2 regions of the Bacillus sp. N5-665 genome follow, and region 2 is predicted to be linked to the other one. Evidence: riboswitches for the same ligand, from Rfam matches in the RefSeq annotation. Region 2 holds a riboswitch; the other holds the start of a gene.
What was found. A riboswitch is a leader RNA that binds a small molecule or an ion and turns the genes downstream of it on or off. The one in region 2 is predicted to bind S-adenosylmethionine.
Positions count from the first base shown of each region.

Region 1: another riboswitch for S-adenosylmethionine. It lies ahead of mtnK (S-methyl-5-thioribose kinase); the one in region 2 lies ahead of MNO09_RS14490 (M20 family metallopeptidase).

Region 1 covers NZ_CP093325.1:1,371,938-1,377,984, forward strand. The annotation lists gene MNO09_RS09625 (pyridoxal phosphate-dependent aminotransferase) at 1-271, opposite strand, end outside; gene MNO09_RS09630 (carbon-nitrogen family hydrolase) at 286-1,149, shown strand; SAM riboswitch class I at 1,221-1,363, shown strand; gene mtnK (S-methyl-5-thioribose kinase) at 1,455-2,636, shown strand; gene mtnA (S-methyl-5-thioribose-1-phosphate isomerase) at 2,633-3,694, shown strand; gene MNO09_RS09645 (YvrJ family protein) at 3,762-3,899, shown strand; gene MNO09_RS09650 (3-hydroxybutyrate dehydrogenase) at 3,994-4,770, opposite strand; gene MNO09_RS09655 (PadR family transcriptional regulator) at 4,966-5,298, shown strand; gene MNO09_RS09660 (DUF1129 domain-containing protein) at 5,298-6,047, shown strand, end outside.
Region 2 covers NZ_CP093325.1:2,310,493-2,316,539, reverse strand. The annotation lists gene MNO09_RS14510 (alpha/beta fold hydrolase) at 1-1,256, opposite strand, end outside; gene MNO09_RS14505 (TetR/AcrR family transcriptional regulator) at 1,314-1,880, opposite strand; gene MNO09_RS14500 (SDR family oxidoreductase) at 2,215-2,979, opposite strand; gene MNO09_RS14495 (Lrp/AsnC family transcriptional regulator) at 3,300-3,740, shown strand; gene MNO09_RS14490 (M20 family metallopeptidase) at 3,876-5,081, opposite strand; SAM riboswitch class I at 5,170-5,271, opposite strand; gene MNO09_RS14485 (AAA domain-containing protein) at 5,347-6,047, opposite strand, start outside.

The DNA of each region.
Region 1 (6,047 bases), 940 kb from region 2:
CTACATCATATTCGCGTTGATAGAATGTTGCCACGGCTTCTTTTAAACTTTCGTGTCCGCGAAATGGCGGATATTTATGATGAATGGTCTTTTCAGCAGCATCTTGTAAAGCTTTTACGATATGCTGCGGTGTTGGTTGATCTGGATTACCTTGACCAAGATTAATAACATCGTGACCAGCTGCTACGACTTTGTTAACTTTTGCAACAAGTGAAGCGAAAAATTGTGTTGGCAATGATGTTACTATCTCAGAAGGTTGAAATAATTTCATACTTTCCACCTCTTTTGAAAGTTGTTACAATTCTAGTGACAAATGATATAATCTTTCCAGTATTTTGTAAAGAAAAAATTATGAATGGGGCTGACAAAATGAAAGTCGCATGTATTCAAATGGACATTGTCTTTGGAGATGTAGAAAAAAATATTGAGAATGCTAAAAATAAAATAAGCGAAGCGATGAAGGAAAGACCAGACGTTATTGTCTTACCAGAACTATGGACAACGGGATATGATTTAACGAGGCTTACTGAAATTGCAGATAGGGATGGATTGCAAACGAAAGAAAAGCTGAAAGAATGGTCGAAGCAATATGGTGTACATATTGTCGGTGGGTCTATAGCGAAGCAAACAGAGCAAGGTGTTACAAATACAATGTATGTGGTAAACAAGGAAGGAGAACTAGTCAATGAATATAGTAAAGTACATTTATTTCAGCTTATGGATGAACATAAATATTTAATCGCTGGAAATAGTACAGGTGAATTTAAGCTAGATGATGTAGAGTGCGCCGGTACAATTTGTTATGACATTCGTTTTCCGGAGTGGATGCGTGTTCATACTGCTAAAGGTGCAAAAGTTTTATTTGTTGTAGCAGAATGGCCATTGGTTCGTTTAGCTCATTGGCGTTTGCTATTGCAAGCAAGAGCAGTTGAAAATCAGTGTTATGTTGTTGCATGTAATAGGGCAGGAAAGGATCCGAATAATGAGTTTGCCGGTCATTCTTTAATTGTCGATCCTTGGGGCGAAGTTGTTGTAGAAGCGAATGAAGAAGAATCAATTTTATTTGGAGAGCTTCATTTTGAGAAAATTAAAGAAGTACGCAAAGGAATTCCAGTTTTTGCAGATCGTCGTCCAGAATTATACAAATAAAATATTGACAAGTGATTTTTATTCTTGGTATAGTCTTCAACATAAAGTTAAAAATTCAAAAAATTATACAACTCTTATCAAGAGCAGGTGGAGGGATTTGGCCCGATGAAGCCCAGCAACCGACCGTAATACCATTGTGAAATGGGGCGTTTATTTACGCCAAAAGGCACGGTGCTAATTCCAGCAGAAAGTAAACCTTTCTGGCAGATAAGAGGGGAGAAGATAAACTTCAAACCTCTTTCTTTGTGGAAAGAGGTTTTTCTACGTCAGAAAAACCTCTGAATTTAAAAAAGGGGGAGAAGACGATGGGATATTATTCATTAACTGAAACAACAGCTATACAATATGCGAAAGAACACGGTTATTTTGAAAAGAAAGCAAATGTAGTTTGTCATGAAATTGGAGATGGAAATTTAAATTACGTGTTCAAATTAGATGATGGAGAGAAGTCTATTATAATAAAACAAGCACTGCCATATGCGAAAGTAGTTGGTGAGAGCTGGCCACTGTCTATAAAAAGAGCGACGATTGAAAGTAAAGCATTACAAATTTTTGCGAAGTATGTGCCGGAATATGTGCCGGTAGTGTACAGTCATGATGAAGAGTTAGCAGTAACGGTCATAGAAGACTTATCAAGGCTAACAATTACAAGAAAAGGATTAATAGATGGAGAGGAGTACCCACTTTTATCCCAACATATTGGTCGCTTTCTAGCACATGTTTTGTTTTATACTTCAGATTTCGGTTTACAATCAGAAGAGAAAAGAGTGTTAGATAGTGAATTTGTTAATCCAGATCTTAGTAAAATTACGGAAGATTTAGTGTTTACAGATCCGTTTAGTCATTATGATACGAATGATTATGAACCAGAGTTACAACTAGCGGTGGATGAACTGTGGAATGACAAAAATTTAAAATTAAAAGTCGCGCAATATAAATATAAGTTCTTAACAAGAAAAGAAGCGCTTATTCATGGTGATTTACATACTGGTAGTATTTTTTCATCACCTGCTGAAACGAAAGTAATTGATCCAGAATTTGCAACATACGGTCCATTTGGATTTGACCTTGGTCAATTTATTGCAAATTTATTATTAAATGCACTATCCCGTGAAGAGGAAAAAAGAAGTGTGCTATTTTTCCATATTGAGAAAACATGGAGTTATTTTGTAGAAGCTTTTACGAAATTATGGATTGGAGAAGGCGTAGAAGCATATACGAAAGAGAAACAATGGTTGCCAATTATTTTGCAAAATATTTTTACGGATGCCGTTGGATTTGCTGGATGTGAGCTTATACGTAGAACAATTGGTTTAGCACATGTAGCTGATTTAGATGAAATAGCAAATAAAGAAACGAGAATCCAAGCTAAAAAACAAGCGCTATCCTTAGGTAAAGAACTAATAAAATATGAATCTAAGAGCGCTGACATTCAACTGTTCCGAACGTTATTTCAACAGACAGTTTCTGGAGGGGTAAAAGCATGAGTACAATTGTTACTGTTCCGAGGTCTGTCAGTTGGAAAGGTGATGCCATTGCAGTATTAAATCAAACAAAGTTGCCGCATAGTACAGAATACAAAACATTAACGACGATTGAAGAGGTATGGAAAAGTATTGTCATGCTAGAAGTACGAGGAGCACCTGCAATTGGAATTGTAGCTGCATTTGGTTTGGCGCTTGCATCAAAAAAATATAATACTGTACATATGGAAGAATTTCAAAAGAAGTTTAATAGAGATTGTAATTATTTAGGAACGTCACGCCCGACAGCAGTCAATTTATTTTGGGCAATCGATCGTATGAGAGAATCCATTCGAGAAATTACTAAAATAAAAGAAGCACAAAAAATATTAGAAGAAGAAGCACTTCTCATTCAGCAAGAAGATGAAGCGGTATGCCGGAGTATTGGAGAACATGCATTAACATGCTTTAAAGACGGTGATAACATTTTAACAATTTGTAACGCTGGAAGTATTGCAACTGCTAGATATGGTACTGCATTAGCACCGTTTTATATTGGGAAAGAAAAAGGTGTACGTTTACATGCGTATGCGTGTGAAACGAGACCGGTTTTACAAGGCGGGCGTTTAACGACATGGGAATTAAAACAGGCAAATATTGATGTAACACTTATTACAGATAATACGGCAGCGCATGCTATTCAAACGAAAGAAATAAACGCAATTATTGTAGGAGCGGACCGAATTGTCGCAAATGGAGATACAGCAAATAAAATCGGAACAATGAATTTAGCTATATTAGCAAAGTATTTCGATATTCCATTTTACGTTGCAGCTCCGTTATCTACGTTTGATATTACGAAACAAATAGGTACAGAAATTGTTATTGAAGAAAGAGATGAAACCGAAGTTACGAAAATTTTTGAAAAACAAGTGGCGCCAATTGGAACTGATGTTTATAATCCTGCATTTGACGTAACACCGAATGAATTAATTACAGGTATTATTACTGAAAAAGGCATCATACATGGAGATTATAAACGGGAAATTGCATCATTATTTGAAAGACAAGCTAATACATAATAGCTTGTTTTTTTATGCCTAAATGTATTTCGTACTCTTATTTATATAATGAAAGGGGGAGAGAAAGATGGAAGAGTGGATCAGGATGATAGGTAATGTAGGGTTTCCGATTGTTGTAACATTATATTTACTCCATCGTATTGAAAGTAAATTAGATGGGGTAATTGTTGCAATCGAGAAACTCCCTAAACAATTACTAAAGTAGGAAGGTCCTCGCGATAGAAAGTAAAATAAAGTTTGCTCTTCGTGAGCAAACTTTATTTTTTACCTCGCATTAATGGGAAGTAAAAGCCTTCACTTTATTGAGCAGTATAACCACCATCGATAACAACGGCTTGTCCAGTTATACCTCTTGCTTTTTCACTCGCTAAAAACATAGCATAATCAGAGATTTCTTGTACTTGCAATAAGCGTTTTTGTGGTACAAGTGGATAAATAACATCTTCTAAAACATTTTCAAGTGGTACATTTCGTGTAGTAGCTAAATCTTGTAGTTGATTACGTACAAGTGGGGTATCGACATAACCAGGACAAAGCGCATTAACGGTAATTCCGTGAGTAGCGCCTTCTAAAGCTGCAACTTTTGTTAATCCGATTACGCCATGCTTCGCGCTATTGTAGGCGGATTTTCCTGCAAATCCAACGAGGCCATTAATGGAGGCTACATTAATAATTCGGCCATACTTTTGTTTTTTCATGATTGGGAAGGCATGCTTAATTGCGATAAAAGGAGCGATTTGCATAATTTTAATAAGTAGTTCGAACTTTTCAGTTGGAAAATCTTCAATTGGTGAAACGTGCTGCATTCCTGCGTTGTTAATTAATATATGTAATGAACCGAAATGCGTAACGGTTTGAGAAATTGCAGCGGTAATTTCTTCTTCAGATGTAACATCACATTTTAAACCGATAGCTTGATAGCCTTCTTTTTGTAATTGTTCAGCAGCTTCTTTTGCACGTTCTTCAAGACGATCGGTAATCACAACTTTTGCACCTTCTTTTGCAAAAGCGTTTCCCATTTCATAACCAATGCCACTTGCAGCGCCTGTTAAAAAAACAACTCGATTTGTGACCATGATGAAAAACATCCCTTCATAATAAAATTCTCATATTGCTCTATTTAGAGAGTGGTTTATAAAAATCCTGCAAAGATTTGGAAAAATATCGTTAGCTATCTTGTTTTGCAAAATAGTCTCTGCTATACTATTTTGTAAAGCAAGATACTTACACTTATCTATCTTGTAAAACAAGATAGTGGAAGGATTTGAATTATGTCGACAAGTCAAATGCTGAAAGGGATTTTAGAAGGATGCTTACTTGCTATTATTTCTGAAGGTGAAATATACGGTTATGAAATGAGTGAAAAGCTAGCGAAGTATGGCTTTACTATGGCGAGTGAGGGAAGTATTTATCCGTTATTAATACGAATGCAAAAGGAAGGATTAATAACAAGTGTAATGAAGGAATCTCCATCTGGTCCAAAGCGGAAATATTATACATTAACAGAAAAAGGTGAGGAAGCACTTAATGAATTTATGGATCGCTGGGAAGCGATGCAAAGTAGTGTAGAGCGTCTACTTGAAGGGAAGGGGAGAAAAAAATAATGTTATCAAGTGAAGCACGAAATTTTTTATTAGAAATGAGATTATTTTTAGCGGCAAAGAGTGTGAAAGAAAGCGATATTGAAAATTTTATAGAAGATGCGGAACTCTATTTAATTGAGGGTGAGAGTGATGGGAAAAGTGTAGAAGATATTTTCGGAAGCTCACCGAAAGAATATGCAAATGAACTTGTAAAAGTAATGGAAAGGGATAGACAGGAAACGTGGAAGCAAATTGGTTTTACAGTAATGAATATCGTATCGTTTTGGATTATTGCTTCTATTTTAATAGTGAATAACGGAATGTTACAGATTTCACTTATTCAGTGCGTTGGGTATAGTTTTACATTGATCGTAGCTGTAATGGGTCCCAATTTTTTACTTCGTAAAATGACATTCGTAACAAGTTTTACAAAAACGTGGTTTTCTATGTGGTTTTTAGTTATGATTGCGCCGATGTTTTTAATAGGGGTTGTTACGATATTAGATGTAATATATCCTACAAAAATGTTTACATTCACCCAAACGCAAAGTTATATATTAGCTGGAGCTATTTTTCTTATCACAGTAGCGATAAATATGTATTTTGAAGGATGGTTTAAAAACTTATATTTAATTATTCCGCTTTCGATTATGTTACTGTTTAAAACATTTACATCAGAGGATCTCGTGCCAATTTTATTTCAAATTATATGTTTATACGGAAGTTTGTTTATTTTAATTTTCCTTGAAATTATGATGAAGACGAATAGA
Region 2 (6,047 bases):
CCCAAACCTGGAAGATCCAAGATCCATACAGGTTGACCAGTTTTTTCATGAAGCTCTTGTGCTAAAGGAAATAAATCCTCTCCATCACTCAATAAACCATGTAATAAAATAAACGGTTTACCCTCTCCTTGTAATTGGTAAAGGGTAATGTTATCACATAATGTTCGTTTAAATAAATGATTATGCTGGCCATTTTGATGCATCATTCGATAATCCAGATCAGCTACTACGGCAGGGAAAAATTTCATTACACTCGTCTTCTTAAACCAATCTCCTCCCATAATTTTTTTCGCTGAAACATTTGAAAATTTTCGTTTTGTAATAAAATTCAGTCCATCAGAAGGAATTTTTGTTATTTTACTTACCCCACTATTCATAATTGCTTTCATAAGTGGCATTGGGACAGAGATTTTTGGTGCCCTCATATTCATACTTTCCGACATAATACTTAATAATTCAGCAATGTTCTGATCGTGCTGTTTGTCTTCAACAAGTGTATATGTTTGAATAGTCGGTTGTTCCAATCTGAAAACCTGCACAATAAACTTCGCAAGCTCATCGTTTGAAATAAGTGGTAACCTATATCCCTTACCTCCAGGAATCACTGGCATGAGCCCTCTTCGCATACTCATCACAAGCAAACCTAATCCTGCTATCTGCTCTGTACTCCCAGTTTTACTACTACCGACTACAGTTGGCGGATTAATTACAGAAAGCGGATAACCTACTGCTGATGCCTGGTGACGGATATAAAGATCTGCTAAAAATTTTGTTCTCTCATATGGATTTTTCATTTTCAAATAATTGTTTCCTTCTTTAAACACATCAATTGTAATCTTGCTATTTTTATCATCAAAGGGACTCATATAACCTACAACATGAATAAATTGTTGCAAGCCCTTCAATTGATGAATGCTTTTAGCTAATTCACTAATATGTTTGGCGCCATTTAAAAATACGGAAGCTGCCTCTTTACTTGTCGCTTGAATATCCATGGGGCCTCCTGCGTGAATAATCACATCCGTTTTCAATACCCTCTCCTTATCTTCAGCACTTAGACCTAAATCTATTTTCGTCAAATCACCTTCAATAAAGTGCATAACTGCCTTTTTTAAGATGCCTCTTTCTTGAAAAATGCGTATTGCTTTACTTTTCGACCTCACTAAAAGAAGAATTTTAACATCCTCTTTGGCTAATTCTTTCACTAATTGCTTTCCAATAAAGCCTGTTCCACCAATTAAAAATACTGTTCTCATATAAGATCTCCTTTTAGTACTATTCAGTACTAATTTGATGTAAAAAAAATGCTTCTTTTATCGAAGCAATTTAAAAAAATGATCTGCTGTTTTCGTGATTACAGTTGCATCCTTCAATGTTTCTGAAATAAATAACGCTCCTTCAAGATTTGTAATAAAAAGGGATGCAACCTCATCAATATTAATCGTATTTCTGAATTCTCCATTCTCTACCCCTTGTTTAAGTAATAGAGAAACTTTCTTTTGTAATCCTGTAAAAAAAAGACCTATTTTTTCTTTTATTTGCGTGGCCTGTTTAGGACTTTGAATATAAAGAGTAATAAATGGACAGCTCCCCTTATACTCTCTCGACTGAACTCCTTGTGATAATTGCTTTAAAAACAGTTGGATACGATCTTCCACTAAAAATTGGTTCTGAGAAAGTACGTCATCAATTGCAGATTGATACATTTCAATCCAATAATCAACGACCCCTTCTAATAATACTTCCTTATTAGAAAAGTGATAATACACATTAGATTTTGAAACTTTGCTTACACGCACTAATTCATCCATACTTGTATAAGCAAACCCTTTTTCTAAAAATAATGTTGCAGCTACTTCAATCACACGTTTTTGATTCATTAATTTTAACTTTGTCATAACTAGAACTATATAGTACTAATTTAAATATTGCAAGTATTTATATTAATTTAGAAAAAAGTTTGATTAAAAAAGTTCCACTAACATTGATTTTACTGCAAAAAAATCTTATTTTGAATAAAGTTGAACTTAACCCCGAAATTGTTAATTCACTATCGTCTAATAGGGGTCCCATATATACCCATCAACTTAAGAAAAAGAAATGCCCCCAAAACGAAAAAATGAGCGGCTTCTCAAAATAGCTATCTGTAGAGAAAGAAAATTTTAATTTAGGGGGATATGAAAATATTAGCTTGATGGGTATGAAGTAGTGCCCCTATAAACAAAACCCACCAGAAACATCTAAAATTTGCCCCGTTACCCAGCGGCTATCAGAAGAAGCAAGGAATGCTACTACATCTGCAATATCTTCAACTTGCCCTATTCGTCCGAACACAGATGAATTCGTAGCAAAATTTCGTATTTCCGGATTATCTAGCAATTTCGCATTTATATCTGTCTTCGTATATCCAGGCATAATTGTATTCACTGTTATACCTCTTTCTCCAAGATGTTTAGCTAGAGGAAGTGTCATCGTATTTAGTGCCCCTTTACTTAAACCATATGCAATGGACCCTGCAAAACCAAGTCTTACTTCAGCTGATGAAATGTTAATAACTCGCCCCTCCGCTCGTAATAACGGTAATGTTTGCTGAATTAAGAAGAACGGTGCTTTAATATTTACAGACATAATTTCATCAAAAACTTCTTCTGTCGTATTTTCAATTGTTCCTTGTGTACCTATCCCTGCATTGTTTACTAAAATATCAATCTCTGATGTACCAACTCTTATTTGTAATTCATTCTTCAATTGTTCTACTATCTTTTTGATACCATCAATTGAATTGAAATCCGCTTCAATTAAGAATGCCTTTCCTCCATTAGATTCAATCTCACTAATTGTTTCATCTGCAGCTGCTTTATTTCGGCCATAGTGAATTGCAACTAATGCACCGTCGTTTGCCAATCTCATCGCAATCGCACGACCAATACCGCGACTCGCCCCTGTTACTAACGCTACTTTCCCATCAAGATTCTTCATTTTTTCCACCCTTTCTAAATTTCCGTTTAATAAAGTGAAACTTTAATCAGTGGGGGTTTTCTTCATCCCCCACTGATTATCAGCCCTCACCAATCGGGCTTTTACGGGCAGTTAATCTCTCACCTAACCACTTTGCTCCAGCTGAATTTTGAGGCGGGAGTTTTACTGCCCGTTAATGCGGGATAAATCCTATACTTATATTTTTAAGCAAATACTAATAATTTTAAATATAGATTTATAGGTAATTTAGTTCCTTCACTTATGATATTATAGTAATAATTTACGATTCACTTTAGAAAATAAAGAAAGGAGGCTACACAATGCAAAACACAGTAAAACTAGATGAAATCGATCATAAAATTATGAACTTGTTATATGAAAATGCGAGAATTTCTGTTTCAGAAATAGGACGTATTATATCCATGACGCAGCCTGCTGTAAAAGAACGCATTAACAAACTTGAAGATCAAGGCGTTATAGCTGCATACCGAACGAAATTTGAGCCTTCTAAAATTAATAAGAACATTCAAGCATTCATCATGTTTAAAACGAGTCAATGCTCTGATTTCATCCAATTTTGTAATGCCGCTCCCGAAGTAACTGATTTATATCGAATTAGCGGGGAGTTTAATTATATGATGAAGGTCATGAGCGATTCGATGGATTCTCTCGCTACATTTTTAGACTCCTTAATGCAATTTGGATTATCGTCTCCTTTAATTGTTTTAAAGAGTGAGTTTGAGGAGAAATTGTCGTTCTGATAAGAGGGTACTAAGATAAAGATACCGAGTGTATGTGGAAAAATTTTTATATAATATAAAAAGAACCAGCCATAGGCTGGTTCTTTTTTCATTCAATTTCCTACTAGAAAATCCAGAGATACGTCTCCTTCTCACCTATCCCTGATTTCTCTGCGCCTCTCTAAACTCCTCCTTCACCTTCTCTAACAACCCTTCTACTGTAATTAATCGATACGCTGTATTTGCTAGTGCTTTTGCGGATGTAATTAATGCTTTATCTCCTAATTCTGAACGTGCTGCTTCTCTAAATTCATTCGTATGCGCAATTAAATCGTCTGGACCGATTTTAATGTACGGATGAATGGTCGGTACGACTTGGCTTACGTTTCCTGCGTCTGTTGAGCCGATGCCAAATCTTTCTTTCCGATTTACGTCTTCACCTTGTAATTCTAATTCTTCGGCTACGACGTCATTAAATGTTTTTGTTACGAGTAGTTCATCGATTTCATTTTGGAATTGATGAATTTTCACTTTCGTACCTGTTGCTAATGCTGCTCCTTGTGCGATATTTTTTACTTTTTCTGTTACTTCTGCACATCTTTTTCGCGTTGCTGCGCGGATGAAGAACCTTGCTGCGGCGTAGTCAGGAATAATGTTAGGTGCTTTTCCGCCTTCTGTAATAACGCCATGAATTTTCACATCTGACGGAAGTTGCTGGCGAAGTGCATTAATGCTGTTATACAGCTGAATAATCGCATCTAATGCGTTAATTCCTTCTTCCGGTGAAGCTGCGGCATGAGCTGTTTTTCCGTAAAAATGAAAATCAAGTGGATCGACTGCTAGTGAAGGGCTCGTTGGCGCTGTTTTTCCGCTCGGATGAATCATAAGTGCCGCATCAATATCTTTAAATAACCCCGCTTTTACATAACTCGCTTTCGCACTACCATTTGGTCCTCCTTCTTCAGCTGGAGTACCAAACACGACAACTTCCCCGCCAATTTCTTCAAGCGTTTCTGATAATGCAATCGCAGCCGCAACACTAATTGTGCCAATTAAATTGTGACCACATGCATGACCGAGTCCTGGTAAAGCGTCATACTCAGCTAAAAATGCGATAACTGGCCCTTGTTTTCCTGAACTTTTTCGCGCGATAAAACCTGTTTCATGTCCAGCTATATTGTGTTGTAACTGAAATCCTGCGCTTCCTAATAATAAACTCAACGTTCTTGATGCATAAAACTCTTGGTTACCAATCTCCGGATTCGCATGAATATCGTGACTTGTTTCTATGTACTTTTCCTTATTTCTTTCAATACTCTCTTCAATTGTTTTTCTTTGTGACGTTACTCCAGTCGCTCCCATTTTTCTTCCCCCTTATATTTTCACGTAAAAAAGCCTCTTTCTAAAAGATAGAAAGAGGCTTCTGTATATACAGTCAAAATGAGCTTCTTTCTTATCTTTCAAGTTACCTTGCTGGAATTGGCACAGTATTCATAAAGAATCCGCTGCCGAGGTGTCATAGGGCCAGTCCCTCAACCTCTCGTGATAAGAATTTTCATAAGATTATATTAAATTACATTCATTCTAAGTTCATTCCGATTAAAAGTCAAGGAATTCCTATCCGAATTTACCGAATATCTAAAAATCCTTTTAACACACCAATTGTTTCCGGTGCTTGTAATCTTGCACATACGTACGGAAATTCCATACTACCTTCAAACATCATTTGAGATGTGAGCGGTGCTCCTGCCCAAAAGATTTCATCATCGATTACGATAAACGGGAATGCTTTATTTTGTCTTTGTAACTTTACATTTTTTAACGGAACTGGTCCATCACTATACACTGTTATTTGCGCATTTGTGCGCATTAACGCTTGCCATACTCGTTTATCCACTTGCTTTGTACTTGGAAGCGAAATAATAATTTTTCGTTTTGCGGCTAAAATATCTTTCAATAACCCTTTCGGCTCTTCAAGATTCATTTCCATAAACCAGCGTAAACGTTTCGAAATTTTTCGTTCCCACAATTGTCTTGATGTCGTGCGATCATACACATCTCCGTGCCGTTCTATATGAGCTGTTAATTGTGATAACGCTTGTTTTCTCGAAAGGTTTTTACGCATATAATGGCAATCTGATAATTGAATGAACTTCCCTCTCGCTCTCGTTACGGCTACATTGACGAGGCGATGGTTTTTGTGATCAAAGAATAACACGCCAGGACGTTCTTGCGGATAACTATCCACTGTATCAAATATCATCATATCTCTTTCAGAACCTTGGAATTTATGAACTGTTGCCGCTAAAACTGGTATGTTTTGATATT